Regions from separate parts of the Streptomyces sp. NPDC027185 genome, predicted to be linked through region 2. Evidence: riboswitches for the same ligand, from Rfam matches in the RefSeq annotation. Region 2 holds a riboswitch; the other holds the start of a gene.
What was found. A riboswitch is a leader RNA that binds a small molecule or an ion and turns the genes downstream of it on or off. The one in region 2 is predicted to bind glycine.
Positions count from the first base shown of each region.

Region 1 (9,152 bases), on a different contig from region 2:
CGGCTCCGTCCACGAGGTCGAGGACCCGTCACATCTCGACGAGGCGATCCGGGAGGCCATCGTCACCACGGGCAGCGGGGAACAGGGGTAGCCGGAGGACGGGCTCGCGCGGGGCAGCGGCGGGACCCCGGCCGTCGGCGTCGGGGAGCACCCTCCCGGCCGGACGGGTGACGGCGCCCTCCCGCCCGGCACCGCTGCGGGGGCGCCCGGACGCGCCACCCCGCCGCCTCAGCCCCCGTCCGGCCCCGCCGTCTCCCGGTTCTGCCATTCGCCCGTTGCCGGGCGGCGCGGCGGCGGGACCGCCCGCCGGACCGCGGGCCAGGCGACGGGCCAGGTGTGCACCGGCTCACCGGTCCGCATCAGCTCGCCGTAGCGGCGGGTCATCCCGGCCAGCGCCGCCCCGCGGTCCAGGCCCTGCTCCCGTGCGTGGTGGTAGGCGGCGGTCTGCCAGGAGGCGCCGTTGGTGCGGCGGGCGCAGCGCTCCTCGATGATGCCGAGGTAGCGGTCCCGGTCGGCCGGTTCGACGCCCCAGGCGTCCAGCCCGGCGGCGGCCAGCGGCAGCAGTTCCTGGAGGACCAGCCGGGTCACCGGCGTCTCCACGACACCGCCCCGCCCCGGACGCGGCCAGCGCAGCGTGGCATCGATGCCGTGGCGGCAGGCGGCGGTGAAGTTCTCCGCTGCGGCGGCGAACGGCAGCCGGGTCCACACCGGACGCGGCGCCTGTGCGAGCGCGCGCACCAGCCCGTAGTAGAAGGCGGTGTTGGCGAGGACGTCGGCGACCGTCGGGCCGGCCGGGAGCACACGGTTCTCGACCCGCAGATGCGGGACGCCGTCGGCGATCCCGTACACCGGCCGGTTCCAGCGGTAGACGGTGCCGTTGTGCAGCACCAGTTCCGCGAGGTCCGGTACGCCGCCCGCGTCGAGGACGCGCAGCGGATGCTGCTCCCCGCAGAGCGGCAACAACGGCGGGAAGTACCGCACGTTCTCCTCGAAGAGGTCGTACGCCGAATCGATCCAGCGCTCCCCGAACCAGGTACGCGGGCGCACCCCCTGGGCCTGGAGTTCCGGCGGCCGGGTGTCGGTGGCCTGCTGGAAGACCGGCGGCCGCGACTCGCGCCACAGCTCACGCCCGAAGAAGAACGGCGAGTTGGCGCCGACGGCCACCTGGACGGCGGCGAGCGCCTGCGCCGCGTTCCACACCGCGGCGAACCGGCCGGGCGTCACCTGCAGATGCAGCTGCACGGAGGTGCACGCGGCCTCCGGCGCGATCGACGGCGACCGGGCGACGAGCCGCTCCACACCCTGGATGTCGAGTGCGAAGTCCTCACCGCGCGCCGCCCGCATTTCATCGTTGAGCAGGAAATAGCGGTCGTTCTCGGAGAGGCTGGCGGCGGTGAGATCGGTGGTGTCCAACGTGGGCAGAATACCGATCATCATGACCCGGGAGGCCACTTCACGGGCTTTGCGATCGGCATAGGCGAGCGCGGTACGGAGTTCTTCGGCGAGCTGCTCGAAGACCTGGCCGTGCAGCCGGTGCGGGGTGATGTTCACTTCCAGATTGCAACGGGCGAGTTCGGTCTGGAAATCCTGGCTCGCGATACGTTCCAGCACCTGGGAGTTCATCATCCTGGGCAGTCCGTCGGCCCCGGCGAGATTGAGTTCGATCTCCAGACCCACCAGGTTTTTCGGCCGGTCGAACCGTTTCTCCCCCAGCAGCCTCGCCAGCCCCTCAAGACACTCCTGAAGCTTTCTTCGATAACGCTCCCGGTCCGCCAGGCCGATGCCGTCCGCGGCGACCTTCTCCCCCATCGAAGGGTCCTTCCTCCAGTGGACGGCCCGCAGCCACGGGCCGTCCGGGGCCGTCCCCGGCACCACCGGGGCACGCGTCACGGTCGATGATGCCCCGGTGATCTGATCCATAACGCCTCAAGGGCGTTCGGCCGCCGATAGGCTCGAAGCGGCCCGGAGTCCGGCACGTACCGTTGGCATATTGCCCGGACACCCCCCGTCAGCAATTACCCGGAAAAACACCGGAAAGATTCGGCCTACCGTACCGCGACAGAATATCGAGGCGGTTTACCCATCCTCCCCGCAAAGAAGGAGAAAACGCCTCTATAGCCGGTCCGGATTACCCCTTGCCGGAAATCACGGGCGCGCTTAGCGGAAACACCGCTGGAACATACGTCGTATAAACTCCGTTCACGAGGCGGAGACTTGGGCCCCGTGTCGCGTTGCGCGCCCCTGCGCGGAGATACGCGCCGGGGCCGGCTCCGACCCCGCACGCTGACAATGCCGTCGGCGTCCACCTGCACCACCGTGTCTCCCGAGTGAGAGGCGACTCACCATGCCGCTGCACGTACCCGCTGCCCCCGCGCCCGCCCTGCGCAGCGTCCTCACCGCTCTCGGCTCGCCCACCGCCGTCCGTGAGGCCCGCCCCGCCGCGCTCCGCGCGCACCAGGGCCCGCTGAGCGCCGACCATCCGCTCCCGGTCCACATCCTGGACGGCATCGGCCACACCGGCGTCCCGCCCCGCACCCGCCTGGCCGGGTGGCGGTTCCTGGTGCTCGGCGGTGAGCGGCCGGTCGCGGCGGCCGAGGCGCGGCTGACGGCGGACGGCTGGGCGTTCGCCCACTTCTGCGGCGGCCCGTACGTCACGGCGACCGAACAGGCCCTGCACCAGGCCGAATCGCTCACCGCCGGGTACCAGCCGCGGCTGCTGTCCGTACCGGAGCTGTACATGCTGACGCTGTGGCTGCACCACGACACCGCCTCCGACGGCGTCTCGGGGGAGCCGGCGCCCGGCGATCTCCTGGTGCCGCTCGCTCCCGCCCCGCCCGGGATCGCCGCGCACCTCCCGCAGCGGGTGGCCGACCTCCTGCCCCGGCTCAGCGACCGCCTCGCCCCGCCGCCGCTCCTCGGCTCCACCGCCTGAGGACATCCGGACACACCGGCGGGCGGGGACCGACCGTCCGACCGACGCGTCCGGCACGGCGTACGCACCCGCTCACCGAGCGCCCCGCGAGCCCCCGACGGCCGCGGGGCGTTCGGCCGTACGCCCCCCGTGCGCCCGTCCGCCGCCTCTCCCCCAACCTCCGTGACCAGCGGCGCATTTGGGAGCAACCGCCCGCACGGGTGACACGTCCGTATCGAGTGCGTACCACTGCTGCGAAATCCCTGCGGAAATCCGTCCGCAGGGCAACACTTGAGCCCAACCGAAGGAAACGGGGGAAGCGGCCATGACCACTTCGAGTTCATCGAGCCGCACGACGACGTTCACCCATCCGCAGCGAAAGACAGTGCCCATGTGTCAGCACCAGCCGCCCTGCCCGACCGCCGACTCCACCGACCGGGAAGCCGCACATCCGGTGGCGCACCATCCGGAGCAGGGCTGGAGCCTGTTGTGCAACGGCGTTCTCCTCTTCGAGGACACCGGTGAGCTTCTGCCGGACGGTCAGGTCATCGCCCCGCACCGTCCGGACTGCGCCTCCCGGGTCGCCACCACCGTCTGACCCGTCGCACGTCAAAGGGCCCCCGGCGACATCGCCGAGGGCCCTCATCGTTGCGCGGACGTCAGCCGTCGTACTCCGTCAGCGGCGGGCAGGAGCAGACGAGGTTACGGTCGCCGAAGGCGCCGTCGATGCGGCGGACCGGCGGCCAGTACTTCTCCGCCGCCACGACACCCGCCGGGAAGACGGCCTCCTCGCGGGTGTACGGGTGCGCCCACTCACCGCCGAGCGCGTCCGCGGTGTGCGGGGCGTTGCGCAGCGGGTTGTCGTCCTTGTCCCACTCGCCGTTGCCGACCTTCTCGATCTCCGCGCGGATGGCGATCATCGCGTCGCAGAAGCGGTCCAGCTCGGTGAGGTCCTCGCTCTCGGTCGGCTCGATCATCAGCGTGCCGGCCACCGGGAACGACATCGTCGGGGCGTGGAAGCCGTAGTCGATGAGCCGCTTGGCGACGTCGTCGATGCTCACGCCCGTGGCCTTGGTGAGCGGCCGGACGTCGATGATGCACTCGTGCGCGACGAGCCCGCCGGGCCCGGTGTAGAGCACCGGGTAGTGCGGCTCCAGGCGCTTGGCGATGTAGTTGGCGGAGAGCACCGCCACCTGGGTGGCGCGCTTGAGACCCTCGCCGCCCATGAGCCGGACGTACGCCCAGGAGATCGGCAGGATGCCGGCCGAGCCCCAGGGGGCGGCGGAGATCGGGCCGACGCCGGTCTCCGGGCCCGCGGTGGGCTGGAGCGGGTGGTTGGGGAGGTACGGCGCGAGGTGCGCGCGGACGCCGACCGGGCCGACACCGGGGCCGCCCCCGCCGTGCGGGATGCAGAAGGTCTTGTGGAGGTTCAGGTGCGAGACGTCGCCGCCGAACTTCCCCGGCTCGGCGAGTCCGACCAGCGCGTTCAGGTTGGCGCCGTCCACGTAGACCTGACCGCCCGCGTCGTGCACCGCGGCGCAGATCTCGGTGATGTGCTCCTCGAAGACGCCGTGTGTCGAGGGGTAGGTGACCATCAGGACGGCCAGCTCGTCACGGTGCTTGTCGATCTTGGCGTGGAGGTCGTCGGTGTCGACCTCGCCGTCCTCGCCGGTCTTGACGACGACGACCTTCATCCCGGCCATCACGGCGCTCGCGGCGTTGGTGCCGTGCGCCGAGGACGGGATGAGGCAGACGGTGCGCTGCTCATCGCCGTTGGCGCGGTGGTACGCGCGCACCGCCAGCAGACCGGCCAGCTCACCCTGGGAGCCGGCGTTCGGCTGGATGGAGACCTTGTCGTAGCCGGTGACGGCGGCCAGCCGCTCCTCCAGTTCCTGGATGAGGCTGAGGTAGCCCTGCGCCTGCTCGGCGGGGGCGAAGGGGTGCAGCTGCCCGAACTCCGGCCAGGTGACCGGCTCCATCTCCGTCGTCGCGTTCAGCTTCATCGTGCAGGAGCCGAGCGGGATCATGCCGCGGTCGAGCGCGTAGTCCTTGTCGGACAGCCGGCGCAGGTAGCGCAGCATCGCGGTCTCGGAACGGTGCTGGTGGAAGACCGGGTGGGTGAGGTAGCCGTCGGTCCGCAGCAACCCCTCGGGCAGCGCGTCGGCGGCCGCCGCGTCCAGCTGCTCGACGTCACCGGAGACGCCGAAGGCGCGCCAGACGGCGGCGAGCTGCGTCCGGCCGGTGGTCTCGTCGCAGGCGATGCCGACATGGTCCGCGTCGGTCAGACGGAGGTTGACACCGGCCTCCCGGGCGGCCGCGACGACGTCGGCGGCCCGTCCCGGCACCCGGGCGGTGAGGGTGTCGAAGTACGCGCCGTGCACCAGCTCCACGCCACCGGCCGTCAGGCCCTCGGCGAGGACCGTGGCGTAACGGTGGGTGCGGCGGGCGATGGCGGCCAGCCCGTCCGGGCCGTGGTAGACCGCGTACATCCCGGCCATGACGGCGAGCAGCACCTGCGCGGTACAGATGTTGCTGGTGGCCTTCTCACGGCGGATGTGCTGCTCGCGGGTCTGCAGGGCGAGGCGGTACGCCTTGGTGCCGTCGGCGTCGACGGAGACGCCCACCAGGCGGCCGGGCAAGCTCCGGGCGAACTTCTCCCGTACGGCCATGAAGCCGGCGTGCGGACCGCCGAAGCCCATCGGCACACCGAAACGCTGGGTGGTGCCCACCGCGATGTCGGCGCCCAGCTCACCCGGCGAGGTGAGGAGGGTCAGGGCCAGCAGATCGGCGGCGACGGTGACGACGGCGCCCAGCTCCTGGGCCTGCGCGATGACGGCACGCGGGTCGCGGACCGCGCCGGACGCCCCCGGGTACTGCAGCAGCACACCGAAGACGCCCCGCTCGGCGATCTCGGCGGGGATGCCGTCACTCAGGTCGGCGACGACGACCTCGACACCGGTGGGTTCGGCGCGCGTCCGGATGACGGCGACGGTCTGCGGCAGGCAGTCGGCGTCGACGAGGAAGACGCCCTGCTTGACCTTGCCCACCCGCCGGGAGAGCGCCATGGCCTCGGCGGCGGCGGTGCCCTCGTCCAGGAGCGACGCACCGGAGGTCGGCAGGCCGGTGAGGTCGGCGACCATCGTCTGGAAGTTCAGCAGCGCCTCCAGCCGGCCCTGCGAGATCTCCGGCTGGTAGGGGGTGTACGCCGTGTACCAGGCGGGGTTCTCCATGACGTTGCGCAGGATCACCGGCGGGGTGAACGTGCCGTGGTAACCGAGGCCGATCATCGAGGACAGGACCTGGTTGCGCTGGGCGAGACCGCGCAGTTCGGCGAGGACCTCCGCCTCCGAACGGCCCTGCGGCAGCCCCAGCGCCTCGGCGCTCTTGATCACGTCGGGCACCGCGGCGGCGGTCAGCTCGTCCAGCGAACCGAATCCGACCTGCGCGAGCATCTTCGCCTGCGCCTCGTGGTCCGGACCGATGTGCCGGTGCTCGAAGGGCGTACCGCGCTCCAGCTCGGTCAGGGGGATGCGATTGGTGGTCATCTGCGGGGGCCTCCTGGTCTCAACGACCTACGAGGGGCACCACGGCGCTGGTGCCCGGACGGCCTCCCCCTCTGTCATCTCAACCTGAGAGCTTCACCGGCCCGCGACCGCGACCCGGCTTTCACCGTCGGTGAGGAGGGGTTTCCGGCGCTGCGTCGTCCGTGGCCCGCCCTGCTTTCCAGAGTGACCTCGTCCGAGCGGTACGTGTGCCTGAGAGTTTCCGGGGAGGATTTGCTCCTTCGGCGTCCGCGCCGCGAACGACGTGGACTCTCCCGCACGGGGTCAGCGGCCATTTGCCAGCCTACCAGCGCGTCATCCGGGGGATCCTTCGAGTGGCCGACATGAGAAATGTGCCGTTTGGTAGGTGTGACCAGGCAGTTGCGACCAGTTGGAGGGGCCGTGCAAACCGATATCGACCCGCGGAGCCTGATCGGCCGCAAGGCGTACGACCGCCAAGGTGCCAAGATCGGTACCGTGGACGAGGTCTACCTCGACGACGCGACCGGCGAACCCGAATGGGCGGCAGTGCGCACCGGACTTTTCAGCCGCGACGCCTTCGTCCCCCTGGAGCCGAGCCGCCTGGTCGACGACGCCCTGCACATCCCCTACGACCGCAAGCTGATCAAGGGCGCCCCGGACTTCGGCGTCGGCCGCCACCTCTCCCCCGAGCAGGAACTCCAGCTGTACCACCACTACCGGCTGGACATCACCTCCCCCGCGGACGTCGAGCGGCCTCCCGCCGACAAGAACTTCGGCAACATCGCGGGAGCGGACGACTGAATCCCGGGAGCGGAGCTGGCCCGCTCACCGGCGGTCCGCGCCTCGATCCTCCGGCGCCGGGGCCGGCCCCGGCGCCGACACCGGCTCTTCCGCCGGCGCCCGCTCCGGCCGACCGGATATCGAGCGGCCGGACACACCGTCCGGCCCGCCCCCTTTGCTCCTGACCGGCGCCGCTCCCGCGCCCGCCCCGCCCGCTGCGGAGCCCGTCGTCGGCCCGCCGCCGACCAGCGGCAACGGCTCCCCGGGCCGTAGCGCCGGATCGTCCACGGCGAAGGTCCTCACCCGCCCCGGCGCCGACCACGGCTGCTCGAACCGCACCGTCACCCGCCCCACCCCGCTGCCCTGCACCCACCCCGCGCCGTAGTCGTCATGGACGACGTCCAGCCCGGGATGCCAGCGGCGCGGCCGCTCCTCCTCGGGCTCCGCCTCGCCCCTCGCCTCCCCGCTCGCCGCCGCTTCCAGGGCGTGCGCTGCTTCGACGGCCTCCTGCTCCGTGGCCAGCTGGGCGAAGAGGTCCTCCTGGGTGAAGTCGGCCAGCCCGCTCACCCCCACGCCCAGCAGCCGCACCCCGCCCGTGGTGTCGACCAGATCCAGCAGCCGGATCGCCGCCTCCCGCACCACCGCGGGATCATCGGTGGGCCCGCGCAGCGTCTCCGACCGCGTCAGCGTCGAGAAGTCGTAGTTCCGCACCTTGATCACGACCGTACGGCCGGAACGGCCGGCGGCCCGCAACCGCTCCACACACCGCTCCGCCAGCCGCACCAGCTCGTTGCGCACCCGGGTGCGGTCGGTGAGGTCGACCTCGAAGGTGTCCTCCACCGACACCGACTTCGCGTCCCGCTCGGCGACGACCGGCCGGTCGTCGCGGCCCAGCGCCATCGCGTACAGCCCCGTCCCGTGCGCCCTGCCCAGCAGCCGTACCAGCTCCGCCTCCCCCGCCTCGGCGGTCTCCGCGACGGTCGTGATCCCGGCCCGGCGCAACGCCTCGGCCGTCGCCGGTCCGACGCCCGGCAGGGTACGGACGGTCATCGGCCCCAGCAGCTCCCGTTCGGTGCCCGGCTCGATGATCCGCAGGCCGTCCGGCTTGGCCGCCTCCGACGCGATCTTGGCCAGCATCTTGGCCCCGGCCAGCCCCACCGAACCCGTCAGCCCTGTGACCTCCCGGATGTCGCGCCGCAGCCGCTCACCGACCGCGCGGGCCGACCCGGAGTCGTCCGCGACACCGCCCGCCTCCAGATCGACGAACGCCTCGTCCAGGCTCAACGGCTCGACCAGCGGCGACAGCGCGTGCAGCAGCTCCATCACGCTGTCGCTGACCCGGCGGTAGACGGAGAAGCGCGGACTGAGATACGCCGCGTTGGGACACAGCCGGCGCGCCTGGGCCGTCGGCATCGCCGACCGCACCCCGAAGACCCGCGCCTCGTACGACGCGGTCGAGACAACGCCGCGCGGCCCGATCCCGCCCACGACCACCGGCTTACCGCGCAGGCTGGGCTTGGCCGCCTGCTCGGCGGCCGCGAAGAACGCATCCATGTCGAGATGCAGAATCGTCGGCGCACGTCTCACACGACCGATGCTGCCGCATACCACTGACAATCGGCCCCGAGCAGGGCCGGAGCGCCCGGCGGAGGCCGGCTCGGCAGCGGCCGGGGCTCAGCCCGCGCGGTTGCGCCGCCGGGCCAGCTCGTCGTGCGGGTTCTGCCCGGCCAGGGTCTCCCCCGTGTCCACCCGCTCACCGTGCAGCTGGGACAGCGCACTCTCCACGTCCCGCCACACCACACCGATGGCGATACCGAAGACGCCCTGCCCACCCTGCAGCAGATCGACCACCTGGTCCGGGGAGGTGCACTCGTAGACCGTCGCGCCGTCGCTCATCAACGTCATACGCGTCAGATCGGCCGGCTGCCGGGAACGCA
Region 1 is NZ_JBVHRF010000008.1:414,302-423,453, forward strand. Features, by position in the region: gene ACZ4M8_RS26080 (substrate-binding and VWA domain-containing protein) at 1-91, shown strand, start outside; gene ACZ4M8_RS26085 (glutamate-cysteine ligase family protein) at 229-1,809, opposite strand; gene ACZ4M8_RS26090 (hypothetical protein) at 2,345-2,932, shown strand; gene ACZ4M8_RS26095 (DUF5999 family protein) at 3,303-3,509, shown strand; gene gcvP (aminomethyl-transferring glycine dehydrogenase) at 3,571-6,456, opposite strand; glycine riboswitch at 6,518-6,644, opposite strand; glycine riboswitch at 6,645-6,741, opposite strand; gene ACZ4M8_RS26105 (PRC-barrel domain-containing protein) at 6,805-7,236, shown strand; gene ACZ4M8_RS26110 (DNA polymerase IV) at 7,261-8,802, opposite strand; gene ACZ4M8_RS26115 (MerR family transcriptional regulator) at 8,890-9,152, opposite strand, start outside.
Region 1: another riboswitch for glycine. It lies ahead of gcvP (aminomethyl-transferring glycine dehydrogenase); the one in region 2 lies ahead of gcvT (glycine cleavage system aminomethyltransferase GcvT).

Region 2 (9,152 bases):
CCACAGGAAGTGGTAGAAGCCGACCACGCACCCGGCCTTCCGCGCCTTCGCCGCCTGCGCCGACTGGTGGGGATTGATGTACGAGCGGCCCTCGGTCGCCTTGATGATCACGAAGTCCAGCCCGCCCGTGGAGAAGGACGTGTTGTACGAACTGACATCGACACCGTGCAGCATGAGCGGCCTCCCGCCGTTTCGACCTGCTTCTTCGAACCGTCCCCTGCCAACCAGCAGTTCAGCACGTTCAACGGGGAAGACGCCAGAGAGCTACCGGGAAGTTCCGCAGCGCGAGCGCCCGTTGGCGCGGGGCGGCCGTACGGCTCGCGATGGGGCGGCGGAGGCGGGTGGGTCGAAAAGGTGACCGGGGATCAGCCGGTGGGCTGCGCGGGGTGGCGCAGTTGTTCGGCGGCCTCCGAGACGCGGTGCAGCAGCTCCACGAAGACGGTCTGCTCGGACGGGGCCAGCGGGGAGAGGAAGAGCTGATTCATCCGCGCGGTGCGCACCGCGAGCTTCTTGTGCACGCGAACGCCCTCGTCGGTGGCGCGCAGCGCCGCACGGCGTCCGTCACGCGGATCGCGGATCTTGTCGACCATCCCGCGCACCACCAGCCGGCGGATCACCTCGGCGATGGTGGAGCGGTCCAGCCCGACCCGCTCACCGACCGTGCGCTGGTCCAACCCGTCCTCGCCGACCAGGGAGTTGAGGACCGCGAACTGCGGGGAGGTGACCTCCTCGGAGACCATGGTCGTCCACAGCAGGGTGTGCGCCTGCTGGAACCGCCTGGCCAGGGGGCCCGGATGGCTGCTGAGGTCGAGCGTGGTCACGCCGCCTCCCCTTCCCCGTCGAAGCTCGGATCCGTACGCAGTGTGCGCCGGAGCGCCACTCATTGTAGCGGCGCGCCGAGCCCGATATAAGTGCCGTGACCAGGCAGGACGTGCTGGCGGCAACCGTCGGGGGAGTACGTTCCCGCGGCGGGGACGGCAGCGGGGACGGCAGGCGGCGGCGAGCGGGACGGCCGCCCGCCCCGCCGGGCACGGGCCCTGATCCCGCGTCGGGCGCGCGGGGTCAGGGCCGGTCCGGACTCAGCACTCGATGATGTTCACCGCGAGGCCGCCGCGGGCGGTCTCCTTGTACTTCACCGACATGTCCGCGCCGGTGTCCTTCATCGTCTTGATGACCTTGTCGAGGGAGACGTGGTGGCGGCCGTCGCCCCGCAGCGACATCCGGGCGGCGGTGACGGCCTTGACGGAGGCCATACCGTTCCGCTCGATGCACGGGATCTGCACCAGACCGCCGATCGGGTCGCAGGTCAGGCCGAGGTTGTGCTCCATGCCGATCTCGGCGGCGTTCTCCACCTTCTCCGGGGTCGCGCCGAGGACCTCGGCGAGGCCGCCCGCCGCCATCGAGCAGGCCGAGCCGACCTCGCCCTGGCAGCCGACCTCCGCGCCCGAGATGGAGGCGTTCTCCTTGAAGAGCATGCCGATCGCACCGGCGGCGAGGAGGAAGCGGACCACGCCGTCCTCGTCGGCGCCGGGCACGAAGTTCACGTAGTAGTGCAGGACGGCGGGGATGATCCCGGCGGCGCCGTTGGTGGGGGCGGTCACCACCCGGCCGCCGGCCGCGTTCTCCTCGTTGACGGCCATCGCGTAGAGGGTGATCCACTCCATGGCGTGGGTCTGCGGGTCGCCCTCGGCGCGCAGGGCGCGGGCGGCGTTGGCGGCCCGGCGGCGGACCTTCAGACCGCCCGGCAGGATGCCCTCGCGGGACATGCCGCGCTCCACACACGCCTGCATGACGCGCCAGATCTCCAGCAGCCCGGCGCGGATCTCCGCCTCGGTGCGCCACGCCTTCTCGTTCTCAAGCATCAGCGCGGAGATGGACAGACCGGTCTCCCGCGTCAGCCGCAGCAGTTCGTCGCCGGTGCGGAAGGGGTGCGTCAGGACGGTGTCGTCGAGCTTGATCCGGTCCTCGGCCGCCGCGTCCTCGTCGACGACGAAACCGCCGCCGACGGAGTAGTACGTCTTCTCCAGCAGCGGGGCGCCGTGGGCGTCGTACGCGAAGAGGGTCATGCCGTTGGCGTGGTACGGCAGGGAGCGGCGGCGGTGCAGGATCAGCTGGGTGGACTCGTCGAAGGCGATCTCGTGGGCGTCCCCTATCTCGGCGGCCAGCAGGCGCAGCCGGCCGCTCTCGCGGATCTCGGCGACGCGGGTGTCGGCGTTCTCGACGTCGACGGTGCGCGGGGAGTTGCCCTCCAGACCGAGCAGGACGGCCTTGGGGGTGCCGTGGCCGTGGCCGGTGGCGCCGAGGGAGCCGAAGAGTTCCGCCCGTACCGAGACGGTCTGGGCGAGCAGTCCGTCCTTCTTGAGGCGGCCGGCGAACATCCGGGCCGCGCGCATGGGGCCCACCGTGTGGGAGCTGGAGGGGCCGATGCCGATGGAGAAGAGGTCGAAGACGGAGATGGCCACGGTGGCGGACTCCCTTGTCTGCTCGTGAGGGGCGGTGCGGGCGGAGAGAGGGGGATCGGGAGGTTGGTGCGGTTTTCGGGGTGTATCGGTGCCGACTGACGAGCGTAACGCGGTCATGGGGCGGGCCGCCGGACACGGACCGACGGGTGGCGGGCGGCCCGGGGAACGGCGGGTGCCGGGCCGCCCGCGGCACCCGGTACGGAGCGGTGCGCGGGGCGGCCGGGGCGTGGCCCCGGTGCCGGCGTACGCGGGCGGGCGGTGGCGTCCGCGTGCGGAGACCGCGTCCGTTCCGTGCCCTGTGTGCCGGATCGTTCCGGATTCCGGGGCAGGCAGACGGCGAGCCCGGGGCCGGGGCCCCGGGCTCGTGGCCCGTACCGCCTCCGGGCGCCGGTGGTGCGGCGCCCGGAGGCAACGGCGCGCGGCGGGGCGCCGCGCGCTCCCTCTCAGAGGGAGGGGTAGAGCGGGTGCTTCGCGGCGAGGGCGGCGACCCGCGCCTTGAGCGACTCGGCGTCGTACGACGGCTTCAGCGCCTCGGCGATGACGTCGGCGACCTCGCGGAAGTCATCGGCGCCGAAACCGCGGGTGGCCAGCGCCGGGGTGCCGATCCGCAGGCCCGAGGTGACCATCGGGGGCCGCGGGTCGTTCGGGACGGCGTTGCGGTTGACGGTGATGCCGACCTCGTGGAGACGGTCCTCGGCCTGCTGGCCGTCCAGCTCGCTGTTGCGCAGGTCGACCAGGACGAGGTGGACGTCGGTGCCGCCGGAGAGGACGGAGACGCCCGCCTCGGTGACGTCCGGCTGCACCAGGCGCTCGGCCAGGATGCGGGCGCCGTCCAGGGTGCGCTGCTGGCGCTCCTTGAAGTCCTCGGACGCCGCGACCTTGAAGGAGACCGCCTTCGCCGCGATGACGTGCTCCAGCGGACCGCCCTGCTGACCGGGGAAGACCGCGGAGTTGATCTTCTTGGCCAGCTCCTGGGTGGAGAGGATCACGCCGCCGCGCGGACCGCCCAGGGTCTTGTGGGTGGTGGTGGTGACGACGTGGGCGTGCGGCACCGGGTTGGGGTGCAGCCCCGCGGCGACCAGACCGGCGAAGTGCGCCATGTCCACCATCAGGTACGCGCCGACCTCGTCCGCGATCTTGCGGAAGGCGGCGAAGTCCAGCTGGCGCGGGTAGGCCGACCAGCCCGCGACGATCAGCTTCGGGCGGTGCTCCTTGGCGAGCCGCTCGACCTCCGCCATGTCGACCAGGTTGGTCTTCTCGTCGACGTGGTAGGGCACCACGTTGTAGAGCTTGCCGGAGAAGTTGATCTTCATGCCGTGGGTGAGGTGGCCACCGTGGGCGAGGTTCAGGCCCAGGATGGTGTCGCCCGGCTTGATCAGCGCGAACATCGCGGCGGCGTTGGCCTGCGCACCGGAGTGCGGCTGGACGTTGGCCGCCTCCGCGCCGAAGAGCTCCTTGATGCGGTCGATGGCGATCCGCTCGACCACGTCGACGTGCTCGCAGCCGCCGTAGTAGCGGCGGCCGGGGTAGCCCTCGGCGTACTTGTTGGTGAGAACCGAGCCCTGCGCCTCCATGACGGCGACCGGAGCGAAGTTCTCCGAGGCGATCATTTCGAGGGTGGACTGCTGACGGTGCAGCTCGGCGTCGACGGCGGCGGCGACGTCGGGGTCGAGCTCGTGGAGGGAGCTGTCGAGAAGCGACATGGGTCTTCTCCTGGAGGGTTCAGGGGGCGCGGAGCGCTTCGGTACGGGCGGCGGCCGAGCGGCGGACTCAGCCGGCGGTGAAGGCGGTGTACTCGTCCGCGGAGAGCAGGTCGCCCGGCTCCCCGGTGATCTTCACCTTGAACAGCCAGCCGCCCTCGAACGGGGCGGTGTTCACCAGCGAGGGGTCGTCGGTGACACCCTCGTTGACCTCGGTGATCTCGCCGTCGACCGGCGCGTAGAGATCGCTGACCGACTTGGTCGACTCCAGCTCACCGCAGGTCTCGCCCGCCGTGATCGTGGAGCCGACCTCCGGGAGCTGCACGTAGACGACGTCGCCGAGCGCGTTCGCCGCGTGCTCGGTGATGCCGACCGTCGAGACGCCGTCCTCGGCGTCCGACAGCCACTCGTGCTCCTTGCTGTAGCGCAGCTGCTGGGGGTTGCTCATGGGTCGATTCTCCTGTACGCGAGGGTGTGGTGGTGAAAGGGGTCTGCACAGTGAGACACAGCGGCGGCGGCCCGGCCGCACCGGAACGGCCGCACCGGACCGGCCCGGCGGCCCCGTACGGCGGCTCCGGGCGGCGATGTGTCCCGCTACGGGCTACTTCTCCCGCTTGTAGAACGGCAGCGCGACGACCTCGTACGGCTCGTGGCTGCCACGGATGTCGACCTTGACGCCCGCGGTGCCCGGGGCGGCGTGCGCGGCGTCGACGTACGCCATCGCGACCGGCCTGCCCAGGGTCGGCGACGGCGCGCCGGAGGTCACCTCGCCGATGACGGTGCCCTCGGCGTCCACCACCGGGTAGCCCGCCCGGGGCACCCGGCGGCCCTCGGCGATCAGACCGACGAGCTTGCGCGGCGGCCGCTCCTCGGCGCGCGCGGCGGCCGCCTCCAGCGCGGCGCGGCCGACGAAGGCGCCGCCGTTGGACGTCTTCTCGAACTTCACGACCCGGCCCAGCCCGGCGTCGAACGGCGTGGTCGCCGTCGTCAGCTCGTGGCCGTAGAGCGGCATGCCCGCCTCCAGGCGCAGCGTGTCGCGGCAGGACAGGCCGCACGGGACCAGCCCGGCGTCCTCGCCCGCCGCCAGCAGTGCCTCCCAGAGCGCGGCCGCGTCCTCGGGCCGGACGAACAGCTCGAAGCCGTCCTCGCCGGTGTAGCCGGTGCGGGCGATGAGCGCGGAGACGCCGGCGACCGTGCCGGGCAGCCCGGCGTAGTACTTCAGCCCGTCCAGATCGGCGTCGGTGACGGCCTTGAGGATGCGGGGGGACTCGGGGCCCTGCACGGCCAGCAGCGCGTACGCGTCGCGGTCGTCGCGGATCGCGGCGTCGAAGCCGCCGGAGCGGGCGGTCAGCGCGTCCAGGACGGTCTGCGCGTTGGAGGCGTTGGCGACGACCAGGTACTCCGTCTCGCCGAGGCGGTAGACGATCAGGTCGTCGAGGATGCCGCCGTCCTCCTGGCAGATCATGGTGTAGCGGGCGCGGCCCGGCTTCACGGAGCCGATGTTGCCGACCAGTGCGTGGTCGAGGAGGTCGGCCGCCTGCGGGCCGGTGACGGTGATCTCGCCCATGTGGGAGAGGTCGAAGAGACCGGCGCGGGTGCGGACGGCGAGGTGCTCGTCGCGCTCGCTGGCGTAGCGCAGCGGCATGTCCCAGCCGGCGAAGTCGGTCATGGTCGCGCCCAGCGCGCGGTGGACGGCGTCGAGCGCGGTGCGGCGGGGGGCATCGGTCATGGTGGGCTCCCGGACAGGGTGAGAGGACATGTCTCCCCATCTGTCATCGGAACCTGAGAGGTTCACCGGAATCCCGCGAACGGGCCGGTTTGCACCTTGGGTGGAACCGCTCCCGTACGGGCCGCGGCTCGCTTTTCAGATCTGCCTCGCCCGCGCGGTATAGGGGCCTGAGAGATTCAAGGGAGGACTTGCTCCTTCGGCGCCCCGGCGCGCGGCCGGGGACTCTCCCGCGCGGATTCAAGCGGCCGGTATGGAGTTGGACCATGCACGGCGCGACGCCGGTGTGCACGGGGCGCCGACATCATCGCACGGGAACGCCGCACGTAGGAGCCCCGGCCCGGAACCCGCCCGGCCGCCCGGACGGAGCGCCTCCGCACGGCGCCGCCCCCGGCCGCGCACCGCCCGAGGCGCGGCACCGGAACACCCCGCGTCTTGAACGGCATTACCTTTCCTTGACACTGTGCGGGAGGGGACGGGGCCGCCGCCCGGCCCCGCCGAGGGGGAAGGGGCGATCACGGTGCAGAGCGAAGCCGCGCGCACGGCCGTACCGAGGACCGGTGGCACCGCGCCGCCCCGGCCCGCGCCCGGGGCCCGCGAGGCCCGGCCGCCGCGGGCGGTGCCGGACGCGCGACCGGCACCGGAGGCACGCCGCGGACCGCGCCCGGACGCGTACCCGGGGGCCGCCCCGGACGCGTACCCGGGGGCCGGCCCGGACACGCCGCCCCGCCCGCCGCGGCAGGACTCCGCCGTGGCCGCCCGCCCGGAATCCGCTCCCGCGCCGGAACCCGCTTCCGTGCCGGACCCCGTCGCCGTCACCGACCTGCGGGGGTGCCCCGCCGCCGGGCTCCCGGCCGAACTCCGCTTCCCCGCAGGTGCCCTGGTCGTCGTCTCCGGACTGCCCGGCAGCGGCAAGAGCACGCTGATGCACCGCGTCGTCCCGGCGGCCGACGGCGCGGGCGCCCCCGTCCACCGCGTCGACTCCCAGGACGCCCGCGAGCGCTGGGAGCGCGGCCGGCTGCGCCGGGTGCCGTACGCCCTCTACCGGCCACTCGTCCGGGTGGCGCACTACCTCGGGCTGCGCCGGGTGCTGCGCTCGGGCCGGAGCGCCGTGGTGCACGACTGCGGGACGCAGACCTGGGTGCGCCGCTGGATCGCCCGCGCGGCGCGGCGCGGCGGGCGGCGTCCGCATCTGCTGCTGCTCGACGTCCCGCCCGAGGTGGCGCGGCGCGGTCAGCGCTCGCGCGGGCGCGGGGTGTCCGGCTACGCCTTCGCCCGGCACCGCGCGGCCAGCCGGCGGCTGATCCGGAACGCCGGGGCGGGGCGGCCGCCCCGGGGGTTCGCCTCGGCCGTCCTGCTGGACCGGTCCGCGGCCGACCGGCTGCGCACGCTCCGGTTCGGCGGCGGGCCCGCGCCCCGGGCGGCGGACGCGGCGGTGCCGCCACTCGTCTAGGGTTCGGTCGTCACCCTCCGTCCGCCCCTTCCGGGCGGGCGACCGGAGGGCGGCGACAGGGCCCGGAGGGTGTCCTGTCGGTCTTCGCCGGCCGGGACGGCCCGCGGCCGTGCGCCGCGGGGCGCGGCCGTCCGCGGCGCAGGACGCCTCCGCGGCGAGGCGTGCTGCCGCTCACCCCGGCCCCGCGAGGATGCCAAGGACACCCCCTAAGCTCATCGGCCAGAGCGCGCGGTACGGAAGCGGATGGATGGACATGGACTTTCCCGAGCAGGGGATCGAGCAGGGAATACCGCAGCTGGCGTGGCCCGCCAACGAGTTGGAGGAGGTCCTCGCGGCCTCCGTCGGCCACCCCGGCGCGGGCGGCCGGATCGTGGAGGTGCTGGGCCGCAGCCGGGTGTGGGTGCCGCTGCCCAACGGCGGTGGCCCGGACGCCGCGGGCCCCGGCGGCCGGGGTCTGGACCTGCCCACCGTTGAGATCGGCGAGGTGGCGTACGTCCCGGTGTTCAGCTCCGAGCAGGAGTTCCTGCGGACCGTCGGCGCCCACATGTCCTTCACCGTCGCTCCGGCGAAGGAGTTCGCCCGGGGGCTGCCGCCGCTGCTCGGTATCGCCGTCAACCCCGGCGGCACGGTCGGCACCGCGCTGCCGGCGCCCGCGGTGGCGGAGCTGTGCCGGGAGGCGGGCGCCGGGGTGTCCGCGCCCACCGGCGGCCGGGTGCGGCTCTTCGAGCCGGACTGGCAGGAGGAGCCGGTGGACTTCCTCGCCGCCGCCGGCCTGGAGTTCTCCGGTGCCGGATTTGTCCTGACTGCCCGGCGTGCCCTGGCGAGTGTGGAGGGCGACACGCCCGCGCTCTTCGTCGGCGTCGAGGTCGACGCCACCCTCGCCAACCCCTACGACGACGCCACCCGCGAAGCGGCCCTCGCCGCCCTGGGACGCGCGCTCGGCACGGTGCCCGTGGCCTGGCCCGTCCAACTGGTGCTGCTGGACGTCGCCCAGGGCGACCCGGTCGCCGACTGGATGACCGCGCGCGTACGGCCCTTCTACTCCCGGGACCACTCGTAAGCTGGACGGACGACGGGCGGGCGTACCCCACGCGGCCGCCGGAGAAGGGACGGACCACGTGAGCGCGGGTGCGCATCAAGGAGCGGCGGCAGGCCGGGTCGAGCAGCTGCTGGGACAGGTCACACCCGGCCGCTACGACGCCTACGAGGCGCTGCTGCACGCGCTCGCCGCCGGTCAGGTCTGGATGCTGCTCTGGCACGGCCGCGCCGGGATGCCCGACGCGCAGTACGGAAACATGGAGGTCGACGGCCTGGGCTACGCGCCCTGTGTCACCTCCGCGCCCGAGCTGGCCGCCTCCGGATGGAACCGTGACCACGAGTTGGTCACCGGTGTCGAGATCGCCTCCGCCCTCTTCCCCGACCGCTGGGGCCTGTGGCTGAATCCGCACGCCCCTGGCGGCGGCGTCGGCATCCCCTGGCTGGATCTGCGCCGTATCGCCGGCGGTCTCGACCGACTCCCCGCCGGACCGCTGCGCATCACCGAACCGGTCATCGACCTCCCGCAGTTCTACGCCCTGCTCACCCAGAACGCCCACCGCACGCCCGCCGTGCGGTCGTTGCGCCGCGCCTGGGTGCAGCCCGCCCTCGGCGCGCCCTACCTCGCCCTCGGCCTCGATCTCTACGACGCGGGCCAACAGGGCGTGGACGCCGCGCGGTTGATGGTCCAGCAGTCGATGGGCGCGGTCCCCGAAGGGCTGCCGGTCTCGACCGTCGCGATGAACGACGAGTACGACCCGGTCGGCATGTGGATG
Region 2 is NZ_JBVHRF010000002.1:256,170-265,321, reverse strand. Features, by position in the region: gene ACZ4M8_RS06415 (GH25 family lysozyme) at 1-174, opposite strand, end outside; gene ACZ4M8_RS06410 (MarR family winged helix-turn-helix transcriptional regulator) at 366-821, opposite strand; gene ACZ4M8_RS06405 (L-serine ammonia-lyase) at 1,080-2,462, opposite strand; gene glyA (serine hydroxymethyltransferase) at 2,906-4,165, opposite strand; gene gcvH (glycine cleavage system protein GcvH) at 4,233-4,610, opposite strand; gene gcvT (glycine cleavage system aminomethyltransferase GcvT) at 4,764-5,891, opposite strand; glycine riboswitch at 6,037-6,131, opposite strand; gene ACZ4M8_RS06385 (AAA family ATPase) at 6,685-7,341, shown strand; gene ACZ4M8_RS06380 (enhanced serine sensitivity protein SseB) at 7,595-8,401, shown strand; gene ACZ4M8_RS06375 (enhanced serine sensitivity protein SseB C-terminal domain-containing protein) at 8,460-9,152, shown strand, end outside.